Regions from separate parts of the Butyricicoccus sp. AM27-36 genome, predicted to be linked through region 4. Evidence: predicted binding sites of a transcription regulator. Region 4 holds the regulator's gene; each other region holds the start of a gene.
What was found. Region 4 encodes HrcA, which represses chaperone genes, less so after heat shock. Its sites were predicted from a motif close to TGTTAGCACTCNNNNNNNNNGAGTGCTAACA; they were not measured.

Region 1 (8,174 bases), on a different contig from region 4:
GCCTCAAATAAGGAGGAAAAAGGTGTGAAAAATGAAAAAATGATCTATCTCCCATATGTTCGTTTTGAGCAGAAAGAAGGAGAAGCAGAGGGCAGCGGCTGGTACTTTACGCAGTATAATGCCGAGACTGGAGAAGGTAAAGGCTGGCACGGAACAGAGTTCATGCCAAATTGCTTCTTTGAAACGAACTGCGAGTGCGGCGAACCGGAAACAAAGTTCTTTGACGTGCATATCAATGAGCCGATCGAGCAGTGGAGTTGGCCGGAACCGCCGGATGACGATGCGTTCACGAACTACGATGCGTGTTCCAACACAACGCGGGTTTCGCTGTCAAGTGCCTTCAAGTGCTCGGTGAGAGAAGCCAATCCTCCCGCGTTGCGGACAATATCCAACGGCAGCTGAACAACCTCGCCCAAAGAGCGAAGCGCTGCAGCCGTGCTCTTTCCGCTTGGAACATCAATACCCACTGTGTTCATATTTACCCATTGCCGATTCTATCTGTTTGCTTACATGAATGCGCTGGCTCTACCTGCACAAATCGAACACTGCTTTAATCCGCACACGGCGCGGGAAAAAGGTTTAGTGGCCTACGGGCAAACCTTGGTGTCTCCCTCTTGTGCCCGTGCAGAGCAGGCAAGAGCCTGTTCGCTTCTCAAGCGATAACGCTTCGGATAGCGGCATTCAGCAAACCGCGTTATCTCGTCGCAAATCTTGACAAAATCCTTAAAAACCGATACAATATAAAGGTTAAAAAGGACTTTCGGCTCCTGCTATGACGGCGGGAGCCTTTTTGGAGGAAACACGATGGAACTTACATTATGCTGCCCGACTTTATTCGGGCTGGAGGGCATCGTCGCGGATGAGCTGCGCTTCGGCGGCAGGCTGACCGACGTGCACGCGGAAAACGGCCGCGTGCTGTTCACCGGTGACGAAAACACGCTTGCATGGGCGAACCTGAACCTGCGGTGCGCCGAGCGTGTGCTCATCCGCATCGGCACATTCAAAGCCAAAACGTTCGACCAGCTGTTCGAGGGCGTAAAAGCACTCCCGTGGGAGCAGTTCATTCCGGCGGACGGCGCATTTCCGGTCAAGGGTCACAGTCTGGACTCCGCGCTGCACTCGATTCCGGACTGCCAGAAGATCATCAAAAAGGCAGTCGTATCGCGTCTGGGCGCGAAGTACGGTCAGACCTGGTTTGATGAGATTGGTGAAAAGTATCAGATTCAGTTCGCCATCATGCACGATGTGGCTGAGCTGTACCTCGATACCTCGGGTGCCGGTCTGCACAAGCGCGGCTACCGCGCCAACAGCAATGCCGCGCCGCTTCGTGAGACGCTGGCGGCGGCTATGGTCAAGCTGGCGCGCTGGCGCGGGCGCGATCCGTTCCTCGACCCGTTCTGCGGCTCGGGCACGATCGCGATTGAGGCGGCCATGATCGCGCAGCGCCGTGCCCCCGGTCTGCTGCGCCGCTTTGACGCGGAAAAGTGGAGCTGCTTTGACAAGTCGGTCTGGCAGCAGGCGCGCGAGAGTGCGCTCGACCTTGCCCAGCCGGACGCAAAATTCGATATTGTCGGCAGCGACATCGACCCGGACTGCGTGCAGCTGTCCATCGAGAACGCGCGCAAGGCCGGTGTAGCGAACACGGTGTTCTTCGAGCGCGCGGACGCAGTAAAGCGCGATTACAGCGGTGCAGGCGTACTGTTTGCCAATCCGCCGTACGGTGAGCGTCTGCTGGACTTGCAGCAGGCGGAAAAGCTGTACGCCGACCTCGGCAGAGCGACAAAAAACAGCCCGATGAAGCAGTATCTGCTCAGCTCGGACCCGCTGTTCGAGCGTTGCTACGGCCGCAAGGCGGATAAGCGCCGCAAGCTGTATAACGGCATGATCAAGTGCGAGCTGCATATGTATTTTAAAGACCCATCTGCACAGGATAAGCCGGTAAATAAGCACTCCGACCGTCCGTCTGCTAAACGACCGGCAAAACACTGAGCAGTACAGGGCACTGTTCATAATTTGTTCAGAAAATTTTTGTGAAAATTCCGGATTACCCCCTTGCATATTGCGGCTCCTTGGTGTAAGATAATACTCGAAGTTAGCACTCGGGTAATTTGAGTGCTAACCCCCAACATTGTAAAATCTTATTTTTCATAGGAGGAATCCATTATGAAGCTCAAGCCCCTTTGCGACCGCGTAGTTATCAAGATGGTCGAGGCGGAGGAGACCACCGCAAGCGGCATTATTCTTACCGCATCCGCACAGGAGAAGCCCCAGGTTGCTGAAATCATCGAAGTAGGCCCGGGCGGTGTTGTTGACGGCAAGGAAATCAAGATGGAAGTTCAGAAGGGCCAGAAGGTCATCACCGGCAAGTACACCGGCACCGAGGTTAAGCTGGACGGCGAGAAGTATATCATCGTTCGTCAGAGCGACATTCTGGCAATCGTAGAGTAATTTTCAGGAGGTAATTCATCATGGCTAAGCAGCTTATTTACGGCGAGGACGCGCGCAAGGCTCTGCAGCGCGGTATTGATCAGCTCGCTGATACCGTTAAGGTAACCATCGGTCCGAAGGGCCGCAACGTTGTACTGGATAAGAAGTACGGCGGTCCGCTGATCACCAACGACGGTGTTACCATCGCTAAGGAGATCGAGCTGGACGACGCTTTCGAGAACATGGGCGCACAGCTTGTTAAGGAAGTTGCCACCAAGACCAACGACATCGCAGGCGACGGCACCACCACCGCTACCGTTCTGGCGCAGGCTTTCGTTCGTGAGGGTCTGAAGAACGTAGCAGCAGGTGCAAACCCGATGGTAATGCGCCGCGGTATCGCCAAGGCAGTCAAGGCTGCTGTTGCAGCGATTGCTGAGAACTCCAAGAAGGTTGACGGCACGAACGACATCGCACGTGTAGGCGCTATCTCCTCCAGCTCCGACGAGATCGGCACCCTGATCGCAGAGGCTATGGAGAAGGTTTCCACCGACGGCGTAATCACCGTTGAGGAGTCCAAGACCGCTGAGACCTACTCTGAGGTTGTTGAGGGCATGCAGTTCGACCGCGGTTATATCACCCCGTATATGTGCACCGACACCGAGAAGATGGAAGCAAATCTGGATGACGCTCTGGTTCTTATCACCGATAAGAAGCTGTCCAACATTCAGGAGCTGCTGCCGATCCTCGAGCAGGTCGTTAAGGACGGCAAGAAGCTGCTGCTCATCGCTGAGGACGTTGAGGGCGAGGCTCTGTCCACCCTGATCGTAAACCGTCTGCGCGGCACCTTCACCTGCGTAGCTGTTAAGGCTCCGGGCTTTGGCGATCGCCGCAAGGATATGCTCCGCGACATCGCAATCCTGACCGGCGGTACCGTAATCTCCGAGGAGGTTGGTATCGAGCTGAAGGACGCTACCATGGATATGCTGGGTTCTGCCCGTCAGATCAAGGTAACCAAGGAGAACACCACCATCGTTGACGGTGCTGGCGACAAGCAGGCTATCGCAAACCGCGTTGCTGAGATCCGCGGCGCAATCGAGCGCACCACCTCCGATTTTGACCGTGAGAAGCTGCAGGAGCGTCTGGCTAAGCTGGCCGGCGGCGTAGCAGTTATCAAGGTTGGCGCTGCAACCGAGACCGAGATGAAGGAGCAGAAGCTCCGCATCGAAGATGCACTGAACGCAACCCGCGCAGCTGTTGAGGAAGGCATCGTAGCAGGCGGCGGCGTAGCTTATGTAAACGCTATCGCAGCGGTTGAGGCTCTGGCTGCCGAGGCAACCGGCGACGAGAAGACCGGTATGCAGATTGTTGCACGCGGTCTGGAAGCACCGATGAAGCAGATCGCTGCCAATGCAGGCATCGAGGGCGCAATCGTTGTTGATAAGGTAAAGCACGCTGACAAGGTTGGCTACGGCTTTGACGCTGCAACCGAGACCTACGGCGACATGATCGCAAACGGCATCGTTGACCCGACCAAGGTAAACCGTTCCGCACTGCAGAATGCAGCATCCGTTGCTTCGATGGTTCTGACCACCGAGAGCCTGGTTGCTGATAAGAAGGAGCCGGTTCCGGCTGCTCCGGCTGCACCGGATATGGGCGGCATGTACTAAGCAGTACCGAAAAACGCTGAAAACACTGGGGATTTCAAGGGTTAAAAGGCAAACTTACCATAAACTTACGATAATTATCAGTGAAAAAGCGTCAGATGTGTATAAGACCTCTGTCTGTATTTTGCAGGCAGGGGTCTTTTGTCTTGCAGGAATGTGAAAAGGTTGGCATCATGCTGATCTTCTTTTTTTGACTGAGGTTTGAAAAAGGTGCGGTATTATGGTACAATTTGCATATAACGAACAGCAGAGCAACGGAGGGTGAAGAATGGTTGACACCAAAAAGGAACAGGAGCGAGAAGAACTGCATCGCGCGATATGGGCGATTGCGGATGAACTGCGCGGTGCGGTAGACGGCTGGGATTTTAAGAATTATGTTCTCGGCACGATGTTTTACCGCTATATCTCGGAAAACCTGTGCAATTACATAAATGACGGTGAGGCTGAGGCTGGCAACGATGATTTCGATTTTGCCAAGATGCCGGATGAAGAAGCAGAGGAAGCACGCGAGGGATTGGTAGAGGAAAAAGGTTTCTTTATTCTGCCGAGCGAGCTGTTTTGCAATGTTCGTGCAAATGCCGCGAATGACGAGAACCTGAACGAAACGCTCGAGCGTGTGTTCCGCCATATCGAGGAGTCGGCACAGGGCAGCGAGGCCGAGAGCGACTTTGCCGGTCTGTTCGATGATTACGATGTCAACAGCAACAAGCTGGGTTCGACGGTCGCTAAGCGCAATGAGAAGCTCGTGAAGCTGCTGAATGGCGTTGGCGAAATGAAGCTGGGCGATGTCAAGGATCACTCCATTGACGCATTCGGCGATGCGTATGAGTATCTGATGACCATGTATGCCTCTAATGCAGGCAAGTCCGGTGGTGAGTTTTTCACTCCGGCGGAAGTATCCGAACTGCTCACACGGCTCGGCACGGTCGGCAAGACGGAGATCAACAAGGTTTACGATCCGGCGTGCGGTTCGGGTTCGCTGCTGCTGAAAGCGGAAAAGGTGCTCGGCAAGGATGCAATCCGCAACGGCTTCTATGGTCAGGAAATCAATATCACGACCTACAACCTGTGTCGCATCAATATGTTCCTGCATGATGTAGGTTTTGATAAATTTGATATTGCGTGTGAAGATACGCTGCTCAGTCCGCAGCATTGGGACGATGAGCCGTTCGAGCTGATTGTTTCCAATCCGCCCTATTCCATCAAATGGGAGGGCGATGACAATCCGCTGCTCATCAATGATCCGCGTTTTGCACCGGCAGGCGTGCTTGCGCCGAAGAGCAAGGCGGACATGGCGTTCATCATGCACAGCCTGTCGTGGCTGGCGTCCAACGGTACGGCGGCGATCGTTTGCTTCCCGGGCATTATGTACCGCGGCGGCGCAGAACAGAAGATCCGTAAGTATCTGGTCGATAACAACTATGTGGACTGCATCATTCAGCTACCGAGCAATCTGTTCTTCGGTACTTCTATCGCAACCTGCATTATGGTGATGAAGAAGAACAAGACCGACAACAAGACGCTGTTCATCGACGCGACGAGCGAGTGTGTTAAGGTTACGAACAATAACAAGCTGACGCCGGAAAACATTGACCGCATTGTTGACGTATTTGCAAAGCGTAAAGACGTCAAGCATTTTGCACATCTGGCGGAGTATGCGGAAATCGTCGAGAATGACTATAACCTGTCTGTATCTACCTATGTAGAGGCTGAGGACACCCGTGAGAAGATCGACATTGTAAAGCTCAATGCGGAGATCAAGGAAATTGTGGCTCGTGAGCAGGTGCTTCGTGCGGAGATTGATAAGATCATCGCAGAAATTGAGGTGGACGTATGAGCAGACTGGACGAACTGATTAAGGAGCTTTGCCCGGATGGGGTTCCGTTTCTTAAAATCAAGGACGTATATACTCGATTAAAAGGAACCCCGATAACAGCGGGAAAAATGAAAGAAATTGCTTGTGATGATGGAGAAATTAGAATATATGCTGGTGGAAAAACCATTATAGATGCACATGAAATAGATATTCCTAAAGCTAATATTACACGAGTTCCGGCAGTATTGGTTCAAAGTAGAGGCGTTATTGATGTTGTATATTGTGAGCGACCATTTACTTTCAAAAATGAGATGTGGGCGTATACGACTGATAATATAGTAAGCGTTAAGTTTCTATACTACGTTCTAAAAAACCATATACAATTTTTTAGAGATGCTGCTTCAGGAATGGGGTCATTGCCGCAGATTTCGTTGAAAATAACAGAAGAATTTCAAATTCCCATTCCGCCGATAGAAGTTCAAAATGAAATTGTCCGTATTCTGGACAATTTCACGGAGCTTACAGCGGAGCTTACAGCGGAGCTTACAGCACGCCAGAAGCAGTATGAGTTCTATCGGGATAAACTGTTAGACTTTGGTGTCCTCGGGGGGGCAAGTGAGTGCGTATGGAAAACACTTGGAGAGATTTGTGATGTTAGAGACGGTACACATGATAGTCCTAAAGCGGTTAGTGAAGGAAAGTATCTCATTACATCAAAAAATATCAAGAATGGGTCAATAAACTTCAAGGGTGCATATTTTATCAGTCAAAATGATTATGATAAGATAAATATGCGTAGTAGAGTAGATATTTGGGATATACTATTTACGATGATAGGAACTATTGGAGAGATTGGAATAGTATCGGAACAGCCAAGTTTTGCTATAAAGAATATAGGGCTTATAAAAACAGGGGATGAACTATTATCTCGTTTTTTAAGGCATTATTTAGTTTCTACAAGTGTTAAATCGTATATTGAAACTAATAAAAGTAAAGGTACACAATCTTTTTTTGCATTAGGGAAATTACGTAATCTTCCTGTTCCGATACTGTCTAGAGAGGTAATGAAACGACTAGTCCATGTCCTCGACAACTTCGATGCCATTTGCTCCGACCTCAACATTGGTCTGCCTGCCGAGATTGAAGCACGCCAGAAACAGTACGAATATTACCGCGATATGCTCTTGACATTTGCAGAGTCCGGCAACACAATTAGCAGAGCAGAGCAGAGCAGAGCAGAGCAGAGCAGAGCAGAGCAGAGCAGAGCGCTCTAATTAAAATTTTGCAGTATGTGTTTGGGTATGCAAATCTGACATTGGATAAGATTTCTGAAAATTGTGACCGTCAGAGAAAGCCTGTAACTAAAGGCAAAAGAGCATCGGGAAAGTATCCGTATTACGGTGCTTCTGGAATTGTTGACTATGTGGCTGATTATATATTTGACGGGGATTATTTACTTGTATCTGAAGATGGAGCAAATCTTCTTGCAAGAAGTACCCCTATTGCTTTTTCAATCTCGGGGAAAAACTGGGTCAATAATCATGCACACGTTTTGAAATTCGATACTTACGAGTTAAGACGTTATGTGGAAATATATCTTAATTCGATTGATCTTAGTCGGTACATTTCTGGTGGCGCGCAGCCGAAACTTAATCAGGAGAATTTGAATAAAATTGTTATTCCGGTTCCTGATAGTGAAAGAGTGAAATATATCGTCACTATCCTTGACCGTTTCGACACCCTCTGCAACGACCTGTCCGCAGGTCTGCCTGCTGAAATCGAAGCACGCCGTAAGCAGTACGAATATTACAGAGATAAGCTGTTATCTTTCAAAGAATTACAAAAATAAGGGGGCGGTGATGTGCCGTACTTTAATATTGTAGCGGAAACATCGGAAAATACCGTTGTCACAGAATATGAGCCGGTCAAACGACGTTCAGACAGTTATCAGAGCGAAGCCGAACTGGAGCAGGAGTTTATTCATCTGCTCGGAGAACAAGGCTATGAGTATCTGCCGATCCATACCGAAAAAGATTTGATTGCCAATCTCCGAAGCAAGCTGGAGGAGCTGAACAATTATCAGTTCTCTGATACGGAGTGGGAATCCTTTTTCAAAACCTGTGTGGCTAATCCGAATGAGCATATCGTCGAAAAGACGCGCAAAATTCAGGAGGACAACATACAGGTGTTGACCCGTGATGACGGTTCCTCGAAAAACATCACCCTTATTGACAAGAAGAACATTCACAATAACCGCTTGCAGGTTC
Region 2 (8,174 bases), 570 kb from region 4:
GTGGTATACTGAAAACAATTAGATGGCCATCTAATTAACAGGATAGCGAGAAGGATGGTGAACGGAATGGACATTACCATTCTGATTTGCGCGATTGCGCTGATTTTAGCGGCAATACTGGTAATCTGGCAGGCAAAAGCGCTTGCGAAGTACGATTTGATTTGCAAATCCTGCGGCACGAAGCAGAATCTGCCGTGGAAGCGGCTGGTTTTCCGCACGCATGTGGGAAATGACTGGCAGCTGTATTGTCCGGTCTGCGGGCGCAAAACGTGGTTTGCCGCACGAAAGAGGGGACAGTAATGGGGTTTCAGCAGAGCTTTAAGGCGCTCAGCGATCCGGTGCGGCGCGAAATTCTGTCGCTGCTGCGGCGCGGACCGATGGCGGCGGGCGATATTGCGGCGCACTTCGAGGTGTCGGGCGCAACCATTTCGCATCACCTGTCCGTCCTGCGGGATGCGGGTCTGGTGCTGGATGACAAGCAGGGCAAGTACATTTATTATGAGCTGAATATGTCGGTCGTGGATGAGATTCTCGAATGGATCAGCGCCTTGAAAGGAGATGGCAGGAATGAAAAAAATCAGTAGACTGCAGGTGACGGCGTGGGTGCTGTCGCTGCTGCCGGCGGCAATGACAGCGGCGTTTTACAGCAGGCTGCCCGCAGAAATTCCCATGCAGTGGGATCTTGTCGGTCATGTGAGTTACGAAACCAGATGGCATTTGTGGATCGTGGCGGGTATGGCACCGCTGTTTGCGGTTCTGTTCTACTTTCTGCCGCGGTTTGACCCGAAAAGCAAGAACTACGACAAATTTTCCGATGCCTATATCGGGTTCCAGATTATGATCGACCTGTTCCTGACCGCAATGTGCGGCATCTGTATTGCGGAAGCACTGCGTCCGGGTACGGTCGATGTGCCGACAGTCGTATGTCTGCTCGTCAGCCTGCTGGTGATGTGCCTCGGCAACATTATGCCGAAGTTTCGCATGAACTGGTACTGCGGACTCAAAACGCCATGGACGCTGTCGAGCGAAACTGTCTGGGCGAAAACGCATCGTGCTGCAGGCCGCATGATGTTTGCGGCGGGTATTATTGGTGCGGCAGGTTCGTTCGTTCCGAACGAGATTGCAAAGTTTGTGCTGGTGCTTGCGCCAACGGCGGCGGCAACGATTATCCCGACTGTGCTGAGCTGGCGATGGTACCGCGCAGAACAGCAGTGATAGACGAAAAATGGACTTTGAAAGCGCGGTTTGCTGGAAAACCGCGCTTTTCTTGTATAAAAAGGTTAAAATTACAGAATGGTTACAACAAATTTAGTCATATTTTAACTTGTCAAGTGGGGAACGGTGTGCTATAATTTTGAAGCAAGTTTACATAGGTGGGGAATATACCCTATCTATCATAACCACTGGGCAAGGAGAATATTATGAAAAGAACGCGAAAGCTGGTGACCGTTGCGGTGCTGGCGGTTGCGGTGGTCGTAAGCGCGATCACGGCAGCCTATGCACTGAGCGCGAACACCACGGAGACGTATGCGTATCTTCCTGAACACTCGGTTTACTTTTATGATACAGCAGGAGAGTACGCGTGGGCTTCCAGCGAGGTTGATACGCTTGCCGTTGCAGGCGTGATCAAGGGCGGCGGAACCCATCTGTTTTATCCGGGCAACGCCATTACCCGAGCGGACTTCATTGTTATGCTCGACCGCGCCTATGGCATGAGTGAAGCGCTCGACAACGGTCAGGTCAATTCGAACGGCTCGTTTGTCGATGTGCCGAGCAGCGCCTATTACAGCAAGGCGGTTATCGCGGCGAAAGCCTTCGGCATAGCGGCGGGCACCGCGACCGGTGAGTTTCAGCCGCAGCAGAGCATGACCCGTCAGGACGCAATGGTGTTCCTCAAACGCACGATTGACCGCACGGCGCTCAAACTGGGCACCGGTTCGGTGAGCAGCTTCTCGGATGCGAGCAGGATTTCCAATTACGCGAAGCCTTCCGTCAGTGCACTGGTCGGTGCTAAGGTGATCGGCGGCTCGAAAGGAAAGATCAATCCGCTTTCCAAGGTAACGCGTGCGGAGATGGCGGTGATGCTCTATCGGGCAACGCATTTGACCGTGCAGGGCAGCGGCGCTGTGTATCAGAGCCGCGGCGATTTGGTCAACCTGTGTATCGGCACGCAGAATTACTGCGATGTTGTGATCGAGAACTATGATCCTTCGGTGACGTATACTGGTCTGATGGGGTATACGGATTTCCGACGAGTCGGCGGTGTTACCTACGTTTCGCTGAGCGGCAAACGCGCGATCGACCGCACGGTAACGTACACGAACGGCGTGTTCACCTTCGCAGACGGTGAGGGTACAGTGAGCATTCCGGCGGCCGCCGATTGCGTAGCTATCGATGTCAGCCAGCCGTACCATCAGCTGAATGCGCCGACAAGCACCGGCAGTACCTACCGGCATTGCTATCCCTCCATCGAGGACGGCACGGTTACTGCAATTTATTATTCCAGGATATAACGAAGCCACCCTGCTTTCGCAGGGTGGTGAGGCTGTCGAAAAACTTCGTTTTCCGAACAGCCTCTCGCTCGAAACCACGCTTTCGAGCGAATCTCGAAGAAAAACCGCGTCCTGCGGACACATTTTTTCTTCCCTTGTATAAATTCCGAGATACACAAGGTGAATTGCCGCATAGCGGCAAGAGAGGGTGGTCTGGACCATGCTCCCGGAATTTATGAATTTGCTTCGCAAATTCTATTTTATGCGTGCTGCCGCACGAAGCGTAAAAATTAAAATAATACTTTTTTGACAGACTGCAACCACCCTGCTTTCGCAGGGTGGTTTTTCGTTGTTAAATGCGTGGGCGAAAACTGGAGAAACGTTACGTTCATTCTCCATTTTCAATTAAAAAGACACCTCCGCTATGCAGAGGTGTCTTTTTTATACATTTGGAGATGAATGGATTTTTGGAGAGAATTGCAGGATTTGAGAATTAAAATTACTCAGAAACCAGCGGGGTGGACAGGTAACGGTCGCCGGTATCAGGCAGCAGAGCTACGATAACCTTGCCGGCGTTTTCCGGACGCTTGGACAGCTCAACAGCAGCCCACAGAGCAGCACCGGAGGAAATACCTACGAACAGACCTTCACTGTGAGCAAACTGGCGAGAGGTTTCAAATGCGTCCTCGTTCGCTACACGAATAACTTCGTCGTAAACCTTGGTGTCGAGTACATCCGGAACGAAGCCGGCGCCGATACCCTGGATCTTATGCGGGCCGCCCTTGCCGGTGGACAGTACCGGGGAGGTATCCGGCTCAACAGCTACTACCTTGACATTCGGGTCCTGATCCTTCAGGTACTTGCCGGTGCCGGTTACGGTGCCGCCGGTGCCTACGCCTGCAACGAAGATGTCAACCTTGTGACCGGACTGCTCCCAGATCTCGGGGCCGGTGGTTGCGTAGTGTGCAGCCGGGTTTGCTGGGTTTACGAACTGACCGGGGATGAAGCTGTTCGGGGTCTCCTTAGCCAGCTCGTTTGCCTTTGCAATCGCACCGGACATGCCCTTCGTGCCTTCGGTCAGAACCAGCTCAGCGCCGTATGCCTTCAGCATGTTGCGGCGTTCAACGCTCATGGTTTCCGGCATGGTGAGGATGATGCGGTAGCCGCGAGAGGCTGCAACTGCTGCCAGACCGATACCGGTGTTGCCGGAGGTCGGCTCGATAATGGTTGCGCCCGGCTTGAGTGCGCCGGACTTCTCAGCCTCGTTGATCATAGCGTTTGCGATACGATCCTTAACGGAACCGGCCGGATTAAAGTACTCCAGCTTTGCGAGAACCTGTGCATTAGCGCCAGCCTTAGCTGCAAACTTTTCAGCCGCATACAGCGGGGTGTTGCCGATCAGATCGGAGAAGCTCTTTTTAATATCAGACATGGGATAAACCGCCTTTCAAAATTAAGAAAAATTAGAATGTGATGTTAATAAGGAATGATGGGAAAACTCAGTCGATGCAACATCGACACATTCGCCGGATCATCATAGAGATCACTCTCCTTAATTCACTTTAATCATATGTGTTTTGTATGAATTAAATATACAACCGAAACTCCTGTTTGTCAATAGGAATTTTGAAAAAAGTCAAAAAAACTTCCGCACCCGGAAAATGGTGCGGAAGCTCACGATTTAATGATTGAGATCCCAGTCGATGGGGTCGATGCCGTGCGCTTCGAGAAACGCATTGCATTTGGAGAAGTGCTTGCAGCCGAAAAAGCCATTGTACGCCGACAGAGGAGAGGGATGCACGCTTTCGAGCACAAGGTGCTGCGGTGCGGTGATGAGCTTCTTTTTGCTGCGGGCATTGCCGCCCCAGAGCAGAAAGACGATCGGCTGCTCATGCTCGTTCAGCTTTTCAATGATATGGTCGGTGAAGGTTGTCCAGCCGAGGTTTTTGTGGCTGTTCGCCTGCCCGCGGCGTACGGTCAGAGTCGTGTTCAGCATGAGCACACCGCGCTCCGCCCACTTGGTGAGCGTGCCGTCCTTGGGAGGCACAATGCCAAGATCACTCTGCAGCTCCTTGAAGATGTTCTGCAGGCTCGGAGGCGGCTGAACACCCGGCTGAACCGAAAAGCAAAGTCCGTGCGCCTGTCCGGGACCGTGATATGGGTCCTGCCCGAGAATGACGGCCTTGACCTTGGAATACGGCGTGTACCGCAGAGCATTAAAGATGTTCTCTGCCGCCGGATAGATGGTCTGCTCGGCGTATTCCTTTTTCAGCCAGTAGCGAATGCGCTTGTAATAATCCTGCTCAAACTCACCGGCAAGGATCTCGTCCCAATCGTTGCCAAGATGTACCATGCTATCACTCCAAAATTGTTTTCTTACCTTTAGTATAGCATAGGAAAGGGGGTGTGTCAAAATTGAGAATGGATAGGGAGCGTCCTATCGCGCAGACAGTTCGTCCTATCCGGGCTGCACTGGTCGCAGGCACGGGTTTTCCGGTGTGCCCGAACTGCGAAGGTGGTTCGCCATTTCCGGGCGAGGATTCCGCCGTTGCGGCGGTGAGGAACGTGCGGCGTCCGCCGCGGGGACAAAAAAGAAGGGACACCCATGGTTTCCCTTCCTCTTTGAACTCCTACCTTTCCTTTGTTTGATAGTACGGCGGTAATGGTAGAGAAGAGACCGCTCCGAAAAGGAGTACGGCAGTCGGGTTACCGTTCCGTAGGGGCGCGCATTGCGCGTCCATTCCTCTACCTATTCGCAGTGCCAGATACCGTACTGCTACACAGGCGGCTTACTCCACGCAGGCGCGGCATACCCGTGCCGCGCAAATGTTTTGCCTGTGCAGATTATCCAAATCCTACGGATATAGGCGATATGCACCCGTAATCGTGTTGCGCGGCACTGTTATGCCGCGCCTGCGTAGACCCAAATTGGATGTAGCAGTACGGTATCCGACACTACGAATAGGCGGATACAACGCGGAACGAAAAATCCTCTGCCGTACTCTTTTTTTCGCAGCGGTCTCCTCTCTACCGTTACCGCCGTGCCCTCTAAGGGAAAAGGGGAGATTCACAAGAGGGTGGAAAACCGCAGGTTGTCTACCCTCTTGTGCGCCTGCCGCGCGCAGCGGCACTCCCCGCCGTGGTTCACGTAAAAATTCTCCGTCCGAATAGGGTGAACCGCCTGCATGGTTCGGGCATATCCAATTCTCAATTTCGATTTTGAACAAACCATGAATTTTACAAACCCTACTTGATTTTTTTGCGCAATAGGCTTATTATATCAATGTTGGCACTCGACGATTGAGAGTGCTAATACCAAACAACAAACACAGAGGTGTATGTAATCATGGCAACCAAGCAGTTTAAGGCAGAATCCAAGCGCCTGCTCGATTTGATGATCAACTCCATTTATACGCACAAGGAAATCTTTCTGCGTGAGCTGATCTCCAACGCATCCGACGCAACGGATAAGCTCTACTATAATGCAATGAAGGAAGGCAAGACCGGTATCACCCGCGACAGCCTGCCGATTGAGCTGACGCTCGACAAGGCAAACCGCCGCTTTATCATCGAGGACCACGGCTGCGGCATGACTGCCGAGGAAATGGAGAACAACCTCGGTACGATCGCGCATTCCGGTTCGCTGGCGTTCAAGAACGAAAACGAAAAGCAGGACGACATCGACATCATCGGTCAGTTCGGCGTTGGCTTCTATGCGGCATTTATGGTCGCAAAGCATGTTGAGGTCGTATCCCGTGCGGCAGGCAGCGATGAGGCCAACCGCTGGGAGTCCGACGGTGCAGACGGCTACACGGTTGCGCCGTGCGAAAAGGCAGAAAACGGCACGAAGATCGTGCTGACCATCAAGGATAATACGGAGAACGAGAATTACGATGAATTCCTCGAGCCGTACCGCATTCAGGGTCTGGTAAAGAAGTATTCCGATTACATTCGCTACCCAATCAAGATGGATATGACGCGCTCCCGCATGAAGGAGAAGCCGGCAGATGCAGGCGATGACTACAAGCCGGAGTGGGAGGAGTACACCGAGAATGAGACCCTCAATTCCATGGTCCCGATCTGGAAGAAGTCCAAGAAGGAACTGAAGGACGAGGATTACAACAGCTTCTATACGCAGAAGTTCTACGATTATCAGCCGCCGCTGTGCCACATCCATTCCAGCGTGGAAGGTGCGGTAACGTACACGGCAATGCTGTTCATCCCGTCTCACGCACCGATGGACTACTACACCAAGGACTATGAGAAGGGCCTGCAGCTGTATTCCAACGGCGTGCTCATCATGGACAAGTGCGCGGATCTGCTGCCCGATCATTTCAGCTTTGTACACGGCATGGTTGATACGGCAGACCTGTCGCTCAACATCTCTCGTGAGATGCTGCAGCATGACCGCCATTTGAAGGCCATCGCGCAGAGCCTTGAGAAGAAAATTAAGAGCGAGCTGCTCAAGATGCAGAAGGACAAGCGCGAGGATTATGAGAAGTTCTGGGCAGCGTTCGGCCGTCAGATCAAGTACGGCGCTTATGTTGAGTACGGCGCGCACAAGGAGCTGCTGCAGGATCTGCTGATGTACCATTCCTCCACGGAGGACAAGCTGGTATCGCTCGCGGAGTACGCTTCCCGCATGAAGGAAGACCAGAAGTATATCTACTATGCTTGCGGCGAGACCATCGACAAGATCAAGCTGCTGCCGGTTATGGAAACGCTGTCCGACAAGGGCTACGAGGTGCTGTGTATGGATGACAGCATTGATGAGTTCTGCGTCAAGATGCTCGCTAAGTACAACGATAAGGAATTCAAGTCCATCGCGGATGCAGACCTCGGTCTGGACAGCGAGGACGAGAAGGAAGAGATCAAAAAGCTGAGTGAGGACAACAAGGATGTCCTCGAAGCACTCGGCAAGGTGCTCGAGGGCAAGGTTAAGAAGGTCGAGCTGACCAGCCGCCTCAAGAGCCATCCGTGCTGCCTGCGTGCCGAAGGCCCGGTAACGCTCGAGATGGAGAAGGTGCTCAACCAGCAGGCTGCTGTCAACGGCGGTCAGAGCGTACACGCCGAGCGTGTTCTGGAGCTGAATGCCGAGCACCCGATCTTTAAGAAGCTGTGTGCGCTGCAGGCGGAAGGCTCGGATAAGGTAAGCACCTATGCGGATATCCTGTATACGCAGGCGCTGCTCATCGAGGGTATGCCGGTGGATGATCCGGTGGCTTATGCAAATGCTGTTTGCAATTTGCTCTCCTGAGATATATAATAATATAGTTAGTATATAGATAGTATACTTGGGATAAAAGAGTGAATGATTGATGGATTGAGAATAGCGATGCGGCGCGGCTGCGTCGATACTACATTTTATTTATGAACAAAACCGGAAGGTGATGAAACATGAAGAGAATGCTGTGGATACTCAATCCGCATGCGGGACGCGGTGCAATGAGCGGAAAGATCATCGACTGTGTGACCGCATTTCAACAGGCAGGATATGATGTGACGATTTATATCACGCAGGGTGCGCAGGATGCAACGCGTGTTGCACGGGAGCGTGCGGGCGAGTTCGATCGCATTGTGTGTGCAGGCGGTGACGGTACGCTGAACGAGGTGATTACCGGTCTTATGCAGGCGGAGACCCGTCCGGTTCTCGGTTATGTGCCTGCCGGTACGACAAACGAC
Region 3 (8,174 bases), on a different contig from region 4:
TTCTGTGTTTCTACTTGCGATGGACAGGCGATTTTTACAAGCCACTCAATCATGTGGTGGAAATTTTGGGCCGGTTCGGTATCGGCAGCTCTATAATAGACCTCTTTTCCGTCCCGGCGGCTAACGATCAGACCTGCTGATTTCAACTGCTTGAGATGGTGAGAAACTGCAGGACTGCTCATATCTACCATGGCCGAAAGATTGATAACACATTCCTCATAGTGGCAAAGTAACCCCCAAATGCGAATACGGCTGCCATCCCCCAGCTGCTTGAAAATATCGGCTACGGTTTGAAAGTTTTCTGCGCTGGGTATATGTTCCAGTTTCTGCTTGATAGTTTGTCCGTGGTCGTGGGGTAAGTGGTTCTGAACCATTTAGCACTCCTCCTTGAAGTCTATTTTACCATAGGCCGGAGGGAAAAAACTTTACTTCTGAGATGTTTCTGGTTCAGGTCCAGCGTCATGGGTGTAATCCAAGATACGGACACCATCGCCTACCTCTTTCTGCACCAGCTTCCGCATACGTTTGGCAAAAGGACAGGGGGAACCAATGGGAGTCCCTTTGCTGATACAGGAAGCAAAGGCAATGGTGTCTGCACACTGTTCTACCAGAGAACGGGCTCTTAGCACCGCTTTTTTCCGGGGCAGCCACCGCAGTTGATGAAGCCCACTAACTGAATATCGTCCTCTCCCATGAAAGCGCCTTTTCTCTCTCGGATTGTCCGAAAATCCCGGCTTCCGGGACAGCAATCCTCTGTATGCATACAACGAATAATGCCAAGTTTCATATTGGTTTCCTCCTTAATTTATTTAGGGCCGGCCATTCAGATTTGGCCGACCCACTGTCTATTATTATGTAACAAGCTGTCCTCTGGCAATCTTAATGGAACGGGTTATGTGAGCCTTATCAGCCTTCATGGGGGATAATCTCCGTGACTTCGTAGCCCGCCTCGGTAACTGCCGCTTTCAGGGTTTCGTCAGTAACGGACTCCGGGACCTCAACAGTGGCCTTTTTGTCCTCCAGACTTACCTGGACATGGGACGCACCAGGGATACCCTCCAGGGCATGGGTGACATGCTTGACGCAGTTCTGGCACATCATTCCTTCAATCATCAGTTCTTTTTTCATAGTAGTTCCTCCATTCGATTGCTTCATTGTTGTTTGCTTTACGGAAATCTTCTGTACGGGAGATTCCGTAGTGACAGAAGCGGCAAAAACAGGGTCAGGGCGTAGACTATGGAGTTTTCCGTCCACAGAAAGACACTCGGCAGCGGCCAGCCCAACATATGTCCCATTGAGATATAGAACAAAGGGATAGTGAATACAAAGGACCAGATTACTCGACGGCGCATCGCCTCATATTCCTTTTTGCCGTGTCCACCGAGGAGACAGCCTGTACAGCCGAGTTTCCCTTGACCTGCTGTAGGGATGCGCCATAGCCTGCCTTTTCTACAGCGGCGATAATCTGCCCACTGTTTACATTTTTATCGTCGTAAGTCACCACCATACTGTTTTTTAACAGATTGACATTGCATTCTTGCACGCCGGTCAGGCTGGATACGCTTTTTGTACCCTAGCTTGGCAGGCCGCACAAGTCATGCCTGTGATATTGTACTTTTCCTGCATATTTGAAACCTCCTTTTCTGGAAAGCAGAATACCCATACGGGGCATAGGTCTCTCCGGTTCTCAGTATAGAATCGCAAGGAGGTCTTGTATTTCCCGTTCAGAAGAATTTTTGTCCCAAATGGAAGAGCTTCTGAAAATCGATCCGTTATAAACGCTGCAAGGGCATCCCTTCCAACTTCATGTGATATTGTTCCAGCACATCTTTCAGCGTGATTTCTTGCATTCTTTGTTCCGCTGTTTTTTGAATGTCCAAGTAAAAATCCCGCAGCACCAGTTGGATATTTACACCCACGCCACAGGCAGGATTGGTGTGGATGTCCTGATGGAGCAGAGGCTTGTTGCCCTCTACTGCTCGATAGGCATCCAGCAGAGTGATTTTCTCCGGCTCACGAGCCAGGGCAGGCCGAGGATGTCCCTTCACGCTGACTAGCAGCCCTCCTTTCCGCAAGGCGGACATGAGCTGGCGTACATAGGCAGGATTGGTTTGAACGCTTTCTGCCAGTTTGTTGCTAGTTAGGTCGCAGTCTGGGTACAGAGCGATAAAGGCTAAAATATGAACGGCATCGCTAAGCCGGGTGGGGTATTTCATGGCAAATCTCCTTTTTTGATGTTATTTTTATTATAACAACATATTGACAGCGGCGCAAGCAAATGCTAATATGAGTTGTAGTAATAATAAAAATAACACCCGCTCGAAAGGAATGATGACAATGAACTTCTATGATGATTTGGTCATGCAGGCACAGATGAATTATTCCAGGCACTATCCTATCTATGCTTCCGGCAGTACGCCTTATCAGCTGACTGACAAAAAGCCGCTGCCGTATAGCGAACAGATCCATCGGTTGGTACAGGAGGTAAAGGAAGCTGACTGTGTGGTAGTGGGCGGAGCCTCCGGCCTGTCCGCTGCCGGTGGCGGAGATTTTTACTATGAGGACAACGACTCCTACCGCAAATACTTCCGGCCTTTTGCGGAGAAGTACCACTTCAAAGGTGCTTTTGCAGGGATGATGCACCCCTGGGAGACCCGGGAAGAGTATTGGGGGTATCTTGCCACCTTCCTTCACACCACCCAGACCGCACCTGTGCGTCATCCCTATCTGGATCTAGACGCTTTGTTGAAAGGCAAGGACTGCTTCATCCTCACCACCAACCAGGATACCCAGTTTGTCAAACTCTACCCGGAGGAGAAGGTGGCGGAGATCCAGGGAGATCACCGGTTCTTCCAGTGTGCCGCCTGCTGTACCGATGACACCTGGGATGCGGTAAAGCCAGTGGCTGATATGGTGGCCGCTATGGGGGATGGCACGAAGATTCCCACGGATCTCATTCCCCGGTGCCCTCACTGCGGCGGCGAGGCATTCCCCTGGGTGCGAGGATATGGGAATTTCCTGCAAGGAAAGAAATATGAAGAACAGTACGAAAAAATTTCTCGCTATGTACTGGAACACAAAGACAGCAAAATTCTGTTCCTGGAGCTGGGTGTTGGCCGAATGACTCCCATGTTTATTCAGGAGCCTTTCTGGAACATGACCCTCAGCTTTCCCCATGCCCGGTATATTGCTGTCAACAACAAGTATGACTTCCTGCCCAAGCAGTTGGAGGACAAGGGCATGACCATTGTGGCCGACATTGCTCAAGTGCTACGGGATGCACGGAACACCATGGAAAGCGGAGATAACGATCAATGAGGGTTGGAAACCAAGCGGCGCTTCAGGAACTTGCCGAGCGTATTGCTCAAGCAGATGCCGTTGTGATCGGAGGTGGCTCCGGCCTGTCAAGCGCGGCTGGATACGACCACTACCATTGGTCCCCGGCACTTTCGGAGGCATTGGCTCCCTTTCGCGAACAGTATGGCTTTACCTCTCCGCTGGCTGGATTCTACCATTGCTTTTCCAGCTATGGAGAGCAGTGGGGGTATTACAGTCAATATATCCGCTTCATGTGGGAAGCCCCTACTGGGCAGCCCTATCTGGATCTGCAAACGCTTATTGCAGATAAATCTGTCTTTGTGCTGACCACCAATGTGGATCAGCAGTTTTTTCGGGTATTTCCCCAGGAACAAATTTGCGCTTTTCAGGGAGACTTTAGCTACTGCCAGTGCAGCCAGCCCTGTCGGGATGATATTTGGAAAAACCGCGAACTGGTAAAGGAACTGACCGGTCGCTTGGTGGGTGTGCACCTGCCGGAGGAAGCTGTTCCTCGTTGCCCGGATTGCGGGCGGGTGCTGGTGCCTTGGGTACGAGATGATACCTTTCTGGAGGGAACCTTCTGGCAGGATAACCTGCACCGCTACCATAGATTCCTGCGACGCTGGATAATGGATCAGTCCGACAAAAAAGTCCTGCTGTTGGAACTTGGCGTGGGTGAGATGACGCCCAGTATCATCAAACTGCCTTTCTGGGAACTTACTGCCAAAAACGAAAACGTCTTTTATGCATGTCTTAATCGAGAGGCATCTCATAGGCCAGAGCATCTGCGGGGACGCAGCCTGTATCTGCAAGGAGATTTGGCGGAAACTCTAGCTGCCCTCCGGCAGGAGCGCTCCATCGCAGCAACCATAAAATAGAAAGGGGCGAACGAATATGATTGATTGGAACCCTATTGCGAAAAAATTCAGAGAAGCGGACGCTATCTTGATCGGGGCCAGTAACGGACTGTCCATAACCGAAGGACTGCATTTGTTTGCGGACAATGCGGCCTTTGAAAGACTGTTTGGGGATTTTAAACGGAAATACGGCCTTGGGTGTATTTTGCAGGGCATGATGGCTGGATGGCCCAGCGAGGAGGAAAAATGGGCCTTCTGGGCCCGACTCATCCATCATTACTGCGGGCAGTACCAGCCGACGCAGGTGATGAACGATTTGAAGGCCATTGTGGGAGAGAAAGATTACTTTGTCGTCACATCAAACGGAGAAGGTCACTTTGAACTGTGTGGCTTCGATCCGACGAAAATCTATGAGATTGAGGGCAACTGGTTTACGATGCAGTGTGCCCGCCCCTGCCACGACACCCTCTATTCAAGTTTAGAGGTGGCCGAAAAATTATCGGCTGCTGAACAGGGCGGCCATGTGCCTACAGAGTTGGTGCCGCGCTGTCCCAAGTGCGGAGGTCCCATGGATATCCACATGGGCGCGGGTCAGAGAATGATTCCGGATACCGCTGCCCAGGCACGGTTCCAAAACTTTCTGAAAACCTACCACGGAAAGAAACTGATGGTTCTGGAGCTGGGCATTGGCTGGCGCAATCAGCTGATCAAGGCTCCGATGATGCGCCTGGTGGCCAGCGAGCCAAATGCCACTTATGTGACCATCAATCTGGGGGAGATCTACATTGTGGACAATATCAAAGAGAAGTCCTTCGGACTGGACGGGCGGCTGGATGAGCTGCTGCCTGCTCTCCGGGAGGCGTGCGAGGCATAACGATTTCGGAGCAAGTTCAAAATGACTATACGAATGCAGTGGACAGATGGAAAGATTCGATGCCATTGGGTGAGCCCGACTAATACCACTTATCTGCGATACCATGACGAGGAATGGGGCAGACCGGTCCACGATGACCAGTTGCTGTTTGAAATGTTGATTTTGGAGAATTTTCAGGCAGGCCTCACATGGGAATGTGTCTTAAATAAACGAGAAGCATTTCGCCGTGCTTTTGACGGGTTTGATTTACGGAAGGTGGCATCTTATAGCGAAGAAAAATTGACGGCTCTGCAAGCTGACTCTGGAATCATCCGTAACCGACTGAAAATACGAGCTGCAGTGGTCAACGCACAAGTGTTTCAAAAGATACAGCAAGAGTGGGGCAGTTTTGACCGATACTTATGGCATTGGACAGATGAAAAAATCATCCAAGAAGTAGACAAGGTCAGCTCACCATTATCGGATGCTATCTCAAAAGACTTGAAAAAGCGAGGCATGAAGTTTGTGGGGACCGTAATCATCTATGCCTATTTGCAGGCGGTGGGAGTTATCAACTCTCATGAATCAGGTTGCTTCCTGAATCCTTTGCAGCAGTAGAAAATGCAGAAAATAAAACGCCGGGAAGTTGACTCAAGTTGTCAATGTCTCCCGGCTATTATCTTGCAGATTAATATAGTTAGAATCATGGTATATATTTCATTCCCCATTGGGAAATGGCGTAAAAGACCGGCAACAGATCCCGTCCTTTCTCGGTGAGGGAGTATTCCACCCGCAGGGGCATTTCATTATATTGGATGCGCTGGATCAATTCATCCGCTTCCAGCTCCTTCAGGGCGTTGGTCAGAGCTGTATTGGTGATGGGCTTGAGAACTTTTTTCAGTTCCCCAAACCGCATGGGACACTTGATGCACAGTTCATAGAGAATTTGGAGTTTCCATTTGCCCTGCAGCATTTGAACCACCGGCGTGACCGGGCAGTTTCCATCATCGGTTAGAATGACACTGCCAACCTTTTCTTTGAATTCTTCATAAGTCATGATTGGATCTTTCCTCGTCTTTTGCAGTATATTTTTTGATACTAGGTACAAATAATTTGCGTACTTGAACAAAAATTGCTATCAGGTATAATAAATATATCACTGGTTGGCCGTGCAGTCAACGACTGAAATTTCTTAGAAAGGTCTGAATAACATGAAAGAACTGAATATTATGGAGGCTACTGTTCTGACCTCCCCCAATCCGCTGACACTGATCTGCTCTAAAAAGGAGGACGGTTCTACGAACCTGGCTCCCATTTGCTTTGTGTCTTACCTCTCCTTCAACCCGCCCATGGTGGGTTTCGCCACTAGCAAACAGTCCCACACCGGTAAGCAGGTACGGGAGACCGACAAGGTGATTGTCACCGTTCCTGGCGAGAGTCTTGCCCAGACTGTGATGGCCTGCGGAGCGTCTACCGGTGCCAAGACCGACAAGGTGGCCGCCAACAACATCGAGATGATGGCTGTGGAGGGCAGTGACATCCAGATTCCGGTGGATACTCGTCTGGCGATGGTGGCCACCCTGCAGCAGTCGGTGGAAGTTGGCGACCATATCCTGCACATCTGTCAGGTGGACAAGTTCCTGGGCGATGAGGACAAGAAGGGGCTGTATGCATGGAACGGCTTCGAGAAAGTTGCGCCTGCGGTAGAAGGCTAAATCTTAAAACGGAAAGGAGGCGTTAGCGGTGGCTGTTTGTATTAAAGACTGTATTCAGAACATGAATCTGGTGATCGGCTGTACTATTGGTTGCAGCTACTGCTATGCCAGAAACAATGTCCGCCGGTTTCACATGATCGATGACTTTGAAAAGCCGGAGTTTTTTCCCAATAAGCTGCGGCTGATGGAGAAAAAGCGCCCACAGAATTTTCTGCTCACCGGCATGAGCGATTTTTTTCACTGGAAGCCAGAGTGGCGGGAACAGATATTTGCCAAGATGACTGAAAATCCGCAGCACCAATATCTGTTTTTGACCAAGCGACCGGAGGACATCGTCTTTTCCACTACCCTAGAAAATGCTTGGTTTGGTGTAACTGTTACCTCCAGTAAAGAGAAAAACCGTATCCGGACTTTGCGGGAGCATATCCATGGCGGACACTATCATGTGACCTTTGAACCTATGTTTGATGATGTTGGTATGGTGGACCTTACCGGAATTGAGTGGATCGTCATTGGGACTGAGACCGGACATAGGAAGGGCAAATCCGTATCGAAACCGGAATGGGTGTGTAACCTGACACATCAGGCCCATGCGCTTGGCATCCCTGTATTCATGAAGGAAGATCTACTTCCTATCATGGGAGAAACACATATGGTACAAGAATTTCCCCCGGCTTTTTACCGGGTATTGGAGGAACAGAAGACATGGCGGATGTGAAAGATAGTAGCATTCTGATTCAGGATGTAGAAACCAAAAATATTATGACAAAATCCACCCTGCCGGTGGGCGGCTATTCCGTCAATCCTTATGTGGGCTGTACCCATAGCTGCAAATACTGCTACGCCTCGTTTATGAAGCGATTTACCGGGCACACCGAACCGTGGGGTACATTCCTGGATGTGAAGCATTGGCCGGCAATCAAAAATCCGCAAAAGTACAAAGGGCAGCGCGTAGTCATCGGTTCTGTGACCGATGGCTATCTGCCCCAGGAGGCTCAGTTTCAGAACACCCGAAAGCTTCTTGAGCAGCTCCGGGGCAGCGAGGCAGAAATTCTCATCTGTACCAAGTCGGACTTGGTAATCCGTGATATCGACCTTCTGAAAGAACTGGGAAAGGTCACGGTTTCCTGGTCGATCAATACGCTGGACGAGGATTTCAAAAACGATATGGACAATGCCGTCAGCATCAAGCGGCGGCTGGATGCCATGAAGCAGGTTTATGACGCAGGTATCCGCACCGTGTGCTTTATCGCTCCGGTTTTTCCCGGTATCACAGATTTTGAGGCTATCTTCCATCAGGTCAGAAACCAATGCGACCTGATATGGCTAGAAAATCTAAATCTGCGAGGCGGATTCAAAAAAGACATCCTGGACTATATTTGTAAAAAATATCCTGACTTGGTTCCGCTGTACGACGCTATCCACAACAAG
Region 4 (8,174 bases):
CCGCACTTCGGACACGGCTTCTTGATGATCTTGCCGGTGCCGCGGCAGTTCGGGCAGGCGCCCTGCGTCTGGAACATGCCGAGCGGCGTGCGCTGGGTCTGCGTAACAACGCCGGTGCCACGGCAGTTCGGACAGGTCTCCGCCGTGGTGCCCTTTGCGGCACCTGTGCCGCCGCAGTCATCACAGGATTCGATGCGCTCGACCGTAATCTCCTTCTCACAGCCGAATGCAGCTTCCTCGAAGGACAGGATCACCGTCTGACGGATGGATTCGCCGCGCTGCGGTGCATTGCGGCGGGATGACCGTCCGCCGCCAAAGCCGCCGCCGAAGAACGAACCGAACAGGTCGCCCAGATCGCCCATGTCAAAGCCGCCGCCGTAGCCGCCTGCACCGGCACCGCCGCCGTAGCTCGGGTCAACACCGGCAAAGCCGAACTGGTCGTACTTGGCGCGCTTCTCCTTGTCGGACAGCACTTCGTACGCTTCGTTTGCTTCCTTGAACTTATCCGCAGCCTCCGGATTATCCTTGTTGAGGTCCGGGTGGTACTTGCGCGCCAGCTTGCGGTATGCCTTTTTCAGCTCATCATCACTTGCGCCCTTCTGTACGCCGAGCACTTCATAATAATCTCTTTTATCAGCCATAAAAAATCATCCTATACACAGGGATAGGCGCACCGAAGCGCGCCTTCTCTTAGTGAGGAGATAGGAGTGAGGAGACAGGAGTTTTGATACCGTGCAATCTCGCTGCACTCTGCCGAAAACCGGCAGCCATAACTCCTAACTCCTACTTCCTAACTCCTATCTGTTATTACTTGTTGTCGTCGTCCTTGACCTCGGTGAAGTCAGCGTCTACGAAGTCGCCCTGCTGACCGCCCTGTGCGCCTGCACCCTGAGCGCCGCCCATGTTCGGGTCACCCTGCGGTGCCTGCTGCTGATAGATCTTGCCGGCCAGATCGGAGAACTTCTTAGACAGGCCCTCGGTTGCAGCCTTGATCATATCGGTATCGGTGCCCTTGAGCGCTTCCTTAACCTTTTCGATCTCAGCCTGAACGCCTGCCTTCTCATCTGCGGACAGCTTGTCGCCCAGATCGGTCAGTGCCTTCTCGGACTGGAATACCAACTGCTCAGCGTTATTGCGAACCTCAACTGCTTCCTTGTTCTTCTTATCCTGCTCAGCGTACTGCTCAGCCTCGTGCATAGCCTTGTCGATCTCATCCTGAGACAGATTGGTGGATGCAGTGATAGTGATCTTCTGCTCCTTGCCGGTGCCGAGGTCCTTAGCGGATACGTTTACGATGCCGTTTGCGTCGATATCGAAGGTAACTTCGATCTGAGGAATACCGCGCGGAGCCGGAGCGATGCCGTCGAGGGTGAAGCGGCCGAGGGTCTTATTGCCTGCAGCCATCTCGCGCTCGCCCTGCAGAACATGGATCTCAACCGACGGCTGGTTGTCAGCTGCGGTGGAGAAGATCTGGCTCTTCTTGGTCGGGATGGTGGTGTTGCGGTCGATCAGCTTGGTGCATACACCGCCGAGGGTCTCAATGCCGAGGGACAGCGGAGTTACGTCGAGCAGCAGCACGTCCTTGACCTCGCCGCCAAGTACGCCGCCCTGAATGGATGCGCCGATTGCTACGCACTCGTCCGGGTTTATGCCCTTGAAGCCTTCCTTGCCGGTGATGCCCTTAACAGCCTCCTGTACAGCCGGGATACGGGTGGAACCGCCGACCAGCAGGACCTTGGACAGATCGGAAGCGGACAGACCAGCGTCGCTCATTGCCTGACGAACCGGACCCATGGTGCGCTCAACGAGGTCTGCGGTCAGCTCATTGAACTTTGCGCGGGTCAGGGTCAGCTCGAGGTGCTTCGGGCCGGTAGCGTCAGCGGTGATATACGGCTGGTTGATGGAGGTCTGGCTCATACCGGACAGCTCGATCTTCGCCTTCTCAGCAGCTTCCTTCAGGCGCTGCATAGCCATACGGTCGTTCGACAGGTCAATGCCGTTGGACTTCTTGAACTCGTCAACCATCCAGTCGATGATGCGCTGGTCGAAGTCATCGCCGCCGAGGTGGGTATCACCTGCGGTGGACAGAACCTCCAGAACGCCCTCGCCGATATCCAGGATGGATACATCGAACGTACCGCCGCCGAGGTCGTAAACCATGATCTTCTGCTCGGATTCCTTATCTACGCCGTAAGCCAGCGCAGCAGCGGTCGGCTCGTTGATGATACGCAGAACTTCCAGACCTGCGATCTTGCCGGCATCCTTGGTAGCCTGACGCTGCGAGTCGGAGAAGTAAGCCGGAACAGTGATGACCGCCTGATTTACCGGCTGGCCGAGGTATGCTTCTGCGTCAGCCTTCAGCTTCTGCAGGATCATAGCGGAAATCTCCTGCGGGGAGTACGGCTTGCCGTCGATGTTTACGCGGTAGTCGGTGCCCATGTGACGCTTGATAGAAATAATGGTACGGTCAGCGTTGGTTACAGCCTGGCGCTTAGCGACCTGACCGATCATACGCTCGCCGTCCTTAGAAAATGCAACAACAGACGGAGTGGTGCGCGCACCCTCAGCGTTAGGGATGACTACGGCTTCGCCGCCCTCCATAACAGATACACAAGAGTTCGTCGTACCAAGGTCAATACCAATGATCTTACCCATAATAAATACACTCCTTAATAGTTAGGATTTAGTTTACTTTAATTAGTAGTTAGTAATCAGTTTGCAACCTTCACCATCGCATGGCGAATAACCTTATCGCCGATCTGGAAGCCCTGCTGGAAGGTTTCCGCGATGACATTTTCACCGAGGTTTTCATCCTCAACGTGCATAACCGCGTTGTGGAAGTTCGGATCGAATGCGGTGCCTGCAGCAGCGTCGATGACGGTGACGTTAATGCCCTTGAGGCTTTCGGTCAGTTGCGTCATGGTCAGCTCGACACCCTTTTTATATTCGGTGTCGGCAGTCTCTGCCTTGAGCGCCCGCTCGAGGTTATCGTAGGTCGGCAGCAGTGCGGTTACGGCGCGGCTGACTGCATCGGTGTACGCCTGCTCGCGCTCGCGCTGGCTGCGCTTGCGGAAGTTGTCGTACTCCGCCGCCATGCGGAGATAACGATCGTTCAAGTCGTTATACTTGGCTTCCCAGTCCGTCGCGGGCTTTGCATCAGCCTTGGCGGTCTCCTCTGCGGGAGCCTCGGTCTTTACCTGCTCCTGCTCTTCCGCCTCCGGCTTTGTCTTTTTGCTCATGTCGTTTTGTGCCTCCGTTTACAGGAAATCAATGATTTCCGTCTTTTTCATCTAAAAATGTCTCGGCAATCAGCTTGTTCAGCCCTTTTGCGAAGCGGCTGAGCTGTGCGGACAGCTTGGCGTAATCCATGCGGGTCGGACCCACGATGCCGATCGCACCCTGACCGATCTTGCCGATATCGTATTTTGCGTAGATCGCCGAGGTTTCACTCAGCGGGTTTTCGCCGTTTTCCGGTCCGATGAAGAACTGGATGCCGTCGATCTTGCGGGTGGCCGGCAGCAGGTGCTTGCGGTCGTCCTCCATGTAATCGAGCAGCGTCTGTGCCTTTTTCGTATCGCGGTACTCCGGAAAACGAAGCAGCTTGCTGGCACCGTCGAGGTAAACCTTCTGGTCGCTCAGCTCGGTGATCAGCTCTGCGATGTACTCGGCTACCGGAGCGAGCAGCGCGGTCAATCCCGCGGCGCGGCGCACAATGTCGAATCGCTCGGCGGTGATGCTCGAGAGCGGCAGTCCGGTCAGCGTCTGGTTGAGTACATAGGTGAGCAGCTCGGCCTCATCCTTGGAGACCTCAGCCACCGTGCGGACCATTTTATTCTTGACCGTACCCGAATCCGTAACTACTACGATTACGAAATTCATCTTATCGACTGCAATGATCTCAAACTGCCGGATGGCGATCTGCGTCATGGCCGGTGTGATAGCAACCGACGCGTAATTCGTCAGACTGGTGAGCAGCTTGCCGGCCTCCTGAATGAGGTGGTCAAGCTCGCGTACCTTGGTAAGCACGCTGTTCTGCAGTGCGTTTCCGTCCTCCGCATTGTCGGCCGGACGCTCCATCAGTTCATCCACATACAGTCGATAACCCTGCGGTGAGGGGATTCGCCCCGCAGAGGTGTGCGGCTTTTCGAGGTAGCCCATGTCCTCCAGTTCACTCATCTCATTGCGGATGGTGGCGGACGAGAACGGCAGCTCGTGTCCCTCGGTCAATGCCTTGGAGCCAACCGGTTCAGCCGTGCGGATGTAATCGCCGATGATGGCTTTGAGTATTTGCTTTTTACGTTCCGAAAGCTCCACCGAAGCAGACTCCTTTCTTTCGGTTGTTAGCACTCCATCTCCCCGAGTGCTAAACTTAATTTACCACCACATACGGGCAAAGTCAAGTGCTGTTTGTGAACAATTTATGAAATGATCATCGGAATTTTATCACACCCGCCTGCCGAGTGCTGAAATGCCAGTTTTCACCGTATAAAAAACGCTCTGATTTGGTCGTTTTTCCTTGCGTTCGCGTCCACGCAGTGATAGAATTAGTATGAGAGAGAGACAGGCAATCGTTCGATTGCCGTAGAGAGAAAATCCGCTCTATAAAAAGGAGAAAAAACATGAAGGAAATCAAAGTTGGCATCGTCGGTTTGGGCCGTCTCGGTTCGGTACACGCGCAGAATCTCGCGTTCAAGATTCCCGGCTGCAAGCTGGTCGCTGCCTGCTCGCTCGAGCAGAAGGAGCTGGACTGGGCGAAGGACTACCTCAAGGTAGAGTACACCACCACGGACTACAAGAAAATGGTTGACGAGGCAGACATCGAAGCTGTCGTTATCGTCTCCTCCTCTCCGGAGCACTGCTGGATGATCGAGTACGCGCTCGATGCAGGCAAGCACGTTTTCACCGACAAGCCGCTCGGCTGCTCGCTCGAGGAGTGCAAGCGCGCTGAGGCTGCTGTTGAACGTCACCCGGACAAGATCTTCTTCCTTGGCTTTATGCGCCGCTACGATCCGTCCTATGCGGATGCAAAGGCACAGATCAACGCAGGCCGCATCGGCAAGCCGTATCTGGTAAAGGCTACCGGCCTGGACCCGGAAGCACTGGTCGAGAGCTGCATCAAGTTCTCCAAGACCTCGGGCGGCATCTTCATTGACGCGGCTTCGCACGACATTGACCTGATGCGCTGGTTCCTCGGCGGTGAGGTTACCGAGGTTTACGCCGCGGGCACCAACTTCAAGCACCCCGAGTTTGCCGAGAACGGTGACACCGAGACCGGCATGGCAATGCTCAAGTTTGACAATGGCACGGTCGCTTTCCTGCACGTTGGCCGCACTGCACCGCACGGCTACCACACCGAGACCGAAATCGTCGGCACCGAGGCGCATATCCGCGTAGCCGGTGTACCGTGGAAGGACCGTGTAATGGTTTACGATCAGTACGGTGCCCGTCAGGAGATCGTCGAGAACTTCCCGCAGCGTTTCGCAGAGGCGTACCTGCTCGAAATGGTGGACTTTATCGACTGCATCCAGAAGGACCGCAAGCCCGAGCTGACCGTTTACGACGGCACCAAGGCAACCCTCGTTACCTACGCGATTACGGATTCGTTCCACTCCGGCAAGCCGGTTCAGGTACAGTATTAATATATTGTAAAATCGCACAAAAGCAGAGCCGAAAGGCTCTGCTTTTTCTTGCATATTTTCATCTTCTCTGCTATTATAATGGCAAGGAGGTAGAGATTATGAACAACAACATTCCCATTGCCCGCTGGCTTTCCATGTTCTGGCTGTGCAGCGCCGTTTCACTGGTGCTTGGACAATTCAGCGGCTCCGTCACTTTGAACGGCACAAACGGTGCAGCACTCACCGTTACCGGCATTCTCGGTATATTCTGCACCCTCGTGCAGTTTTATCCGTTTTACCGGTTCAGCCGCGTGTCCGAGCGCCTGCAGCGTGCGTTCACAGCCACTGTGCTCAGCGTGGCGGCAACCGTTGTCGGCCTGCTGGCCATGACACTCGTTCCGAGCGACACGCCGCCGTATACACCCAGCACGTTTTATCTGCTGTTCAGCCTGATCGCACTTGCCGGTGTGATCGCAGCCTATGTCTCGCAGTTCTGGCTGTACACCGGACTGGACGATATCTGTACAGAGCGCGGCTACGACTTTCCGCCCAAGCGTATTCGCTGGTGCTTTTATCTTTCCCTTATCAACATTTTGCTGCGCATGCTGCCAACTTCCATTCCGATTTTTCTCTCGCAGATTGCCAGCCTTGTGCTGCTTGCCCTGTTTATCCGCGCTGCATATCAAGCGGAAAAACTGACCGTATAACCCAATATAAAAGAAAAAGGACCGCTGGGGCGGTCCTTTTTCTTTTATATGAGAGATTATTTGTAGAGAGCAGGTTTATCCATCATCTCGATCGGCAGGAACTGATTCGTGCCGCGGGAACGGTTGAGCGTGTCTGCTGCAACGCAGGCAGCGTAGCCGTCCCATGCGGACGGACCATCCGGCTCCCCCTTCTCCTCGAGGGTCTTGACCCAATGGGTCAGCTCAATGTCATAGGCTTCAATAAAGCGGTCCTTCCAGTCGGTCAGGATCGGGAACGAACGGGTTGCGTTCGAGCGCTTGACAACCGCATACGGATCAGGCAGGTTGACTGTGCCCTTCTCGCAGACGACCTGACACTGGATGTCGTAACCGTAAGCGTCCGCAACCTGAACCTCTACGTCGATGCGCGCACCGGACTGGGTTTCCAGCAGCACGATCTGCGGGTTGTCATAACCCTTGGTAGAGCACGCGGACTGGCGCACCTTGAGCACCTGACCGTTCTTATACTCGTCACCGAGCAGCCAACGACAGATATCCAGCTCGTGGATTGCAACGTTGGAAACGCCCATCTCGGTCTGGAAGCCGTCCGGCTGAGATACGTTGCGGTGGCACGCGTGAATCATCAGCGGCGCACCCAGCTCGCCGGAGTCGATGATGCGCTTCATCTCGGCATAGCCGCGGTCATAATGGCGCATAAAGCCCACCTGCAACAGACGTTTGCCGTGCGCGGTTTCTGCGGCGATGATCTTCTCGCAGTCCTCTGCGTTCTGCGCCAGCGGCTTCTCGCAGAAAACGTACTTGCCGGCCTTGAGCGCCTCGAGCACATAGCCTGCGTGGCTCGGGTCGGACGAGGTGATAACGACCGCCTGCACCTCCGGTGCTGCGATCAGCTCCTCGCCGGTCTTGTATGCCTTCATGCCTTCATACTGCGCTGCAACCTTAATCGCAGCTTCTTCAAAATAGTCTGCACAGGCAACGACCTGACAGCCCGGAACAATGTCTGTCAGGCGTCGAATATGATCGCGGCCAATTGCGCCGCAGCCAATAACACCAATATTCAGCATGCTGATCCTCTCCTTTTAACAGCAAGAATAATCACTTAAAATCTCGTTAATACTCGCGGATTCCCGCGTTTTTTCACACTTTTTTCTTCATTGCATACATTGTACCGCAATCCCGCCGTCACGGTCAACCGTCCCACCAAAACATTGGTAGCCTGCCTAAAAAAGCACCGCAAATTTATGGCAAAATGAAGTCTCAAAAGCAGATGACAGCGCATTTTTGATTGTGCACTGTGCGCATTTATACTTGACTGCGGTACTGCCCTCCCCTATACTTTGAAGTAGAAAAGGAGAATGTGTCAATGGCAGTTACTATACAAAAAATCTCAGAGCTGTCCGGTGTGTCGCGCGGCACGGTGGACCGTGTGCTGCACGGACGCCCCAACGTCAATCCGATGATACGCGAAAAAGTTGTCCGTGCCGCAGAAAAACTCGGCTACCAGCCTCCAGTGCCGCCGAAATCGGCAGATTGCAGGCAAGCAGCTATTCTCATTCCGCAATGGACGGATGGGCACTTCAACCGGCAGATCGTCAGCGGCATTCGCAAGGCGCTGCGCTATATCGCCGATCCGGCGTTTATACTGACCGAGCAGCCGCTGCGCACCATGACCATGCAGGAGCTGCTCCGCGCGATGGACGAGCAGATTCGTTCCGGCGTGGACGGACTCATCATCCGTGCCGAGAATACGCCGGAGGTCCGCGCCGCCATCGAGCAGGCGGTGCAGCAGGGCGTGACCGTCATTACCTATGATGCCGATGTGCCGCACAGCGGCCGTCTGTGCCACGCC

Region 1: a site for HrcA is predicted at 2,091-2,121, ahead of DW724_RS07890 (co-chaperone GroES). Genes of this name have one in related genera too.
Region 2: a site for HrcA is predicted at 5,777-5,807, ahead of htpG (molecular chaperone HtpG). Genes of this name have one in related genera too.
Region 3: a site for HrcA is predicted at 2,307-2,337, ahead of DW724_RS13885 (NAD-dependent protein deacetylase). Genes of this name have one in related genera too.

The regions. Positions count from the first base shown of each region.
Region 1 is NZ_QUJR01000005.1:7,764-15,937, forward strand. Features, by position in the region: gene DW724_RS07880 (hypothetical protein) at 25-402, shown strand; gene DW724_RS07885 (THUMP domain-containing class I SAM-dependent RNA methyltransferase) at 805-1,989, shown strand; gene DW724_RS07890 (co-chaperone GroES) at 2,164-2,448, shown strand; gene groL (chaperonin GroEL) at 2,469-4,094, shown strand; gene DW724_RS07900 (type I restriction-modification system subunit M) at 4,360-5,928, shown strand; gene DW724_RS07905 (restriction endonuclease subunit S) at 5,925-7,181, shown strand; gene DW724_RS07910 (restriction endonuclease subunit S) at 7,223-7,756, shown strand; gene DW724_RS07915 (type I restriction endonuclease subunit R) at 7,769-8,174, shown strand, end outside.
Region 2 is NZ_QUJR01000001.1:575,224-583,397, forward strand. Features, by position in the region: gene DW724_RS02825 (hypothetical protein) at 67-300, shown strand; gene DW724_RS02830 (autorepressor SdpR family transcription factor) at 300-584, shown strand; gene DW724_RS02835 (SdpI family protein) at 568-1,215, shown strand; gene DW724_RS02840 (S-layer homology domain-containing protein) at 1,422-2,513, shown strand; gene cysK (cysteine synthase A) at 2,992-3,924, opposite strand; gene ung (uracil-DNA glycosylase) at 4,174-4,845, opposite strand; gene htpG (molecular chaperone HtpG) at 5,839-7,749, shown strand; gene DW724_RS02860 (diacylglycerol/lipid kinase family protein) at 7,890-8,174, shown strand, end outside.
Region 3 is NZ_QUJR01000012.1:39,329-47,502, reverse strand. Features, by position in the region: gene DW724_RS13910 (ArsR/SmtB family transcription factor) at 1-374, opposite strand, end outside; partial or broken gene DW724_RS13905 (CGGC domain-containing protein) at 522-763, opposite strand; gene DW724_RS13900 (heavy-metal-associated domain-containing protein) at 907-1,128, opposite strand; partial or broken gene DW724_RS16470 (cation transporter) at 1,337-1,558, opposite strand; gene DW724_RS13890 (Rrf2 family transcriptional regulator) at 1,773-2,216, opposite strand; gene DW724_RS13885 (NAD-dependent protein deacetylase) at 2,338-3,318, shown strand; gene DW724_RS13880 (NAD-dependent protein deacetylase, SIR2 family) at 3,315-4,196, shown strand; gene DW724_RS13875 (NAD-dependent protein deacetylase, SIR2 family) at 4,390-5,049, shown strand; gene DW724_RS13870 (DNA-3-methyladenine glycosylase I) at 5,071-5,646, shown strand; gene DW724_RS13865 (winged helix-turn-helix transcriptional regulator) at 5,732-6,085, opposite strand; gene DW724_RS13860 (flavin reductase family protein) at 6,240-6,743, shown strand; gene DW724_RS13855 (radical SAM mobile pair protein A) at 6,772-7,461, shown strand; gene DW724_RS13850 (radical SAM mobile pair protein B) at 7,449-8,174, shown strand, end outside.
Region 4 is NZ_QUJR01000001.1:1,158-9,331, reverse strand. Features, by position in the region: gene dnaJ (molecular chaperone DnaJ) at 1-641, opposite strand, end outside; gene dnaK (molecular chaperone DnaK) at 808-2,655, opposite strand; gene grpE (nucleotide exchange factor GrpE) at 2,712-3,239, opposite strand; gene hrcA (heat-inducible transcriptional repressor HrcA) at 3,268-4,314, opposite strand; gene DW724_RS00020 (Gfo/Idh/MocA family protein) at 4,620-5,639, shown strand; gene DW724_RS00015 (hypothetical protein) at 5,738-6,325, shown strand; gene DW724_RS00010 (Gfo/Idh/MocA family protein) at 6,382-7,389, opposite strand; gene DW724_RS00005 (LacI family DNA-binding transcriptional regulator) at 7,689-8,174, shown strand, end outside.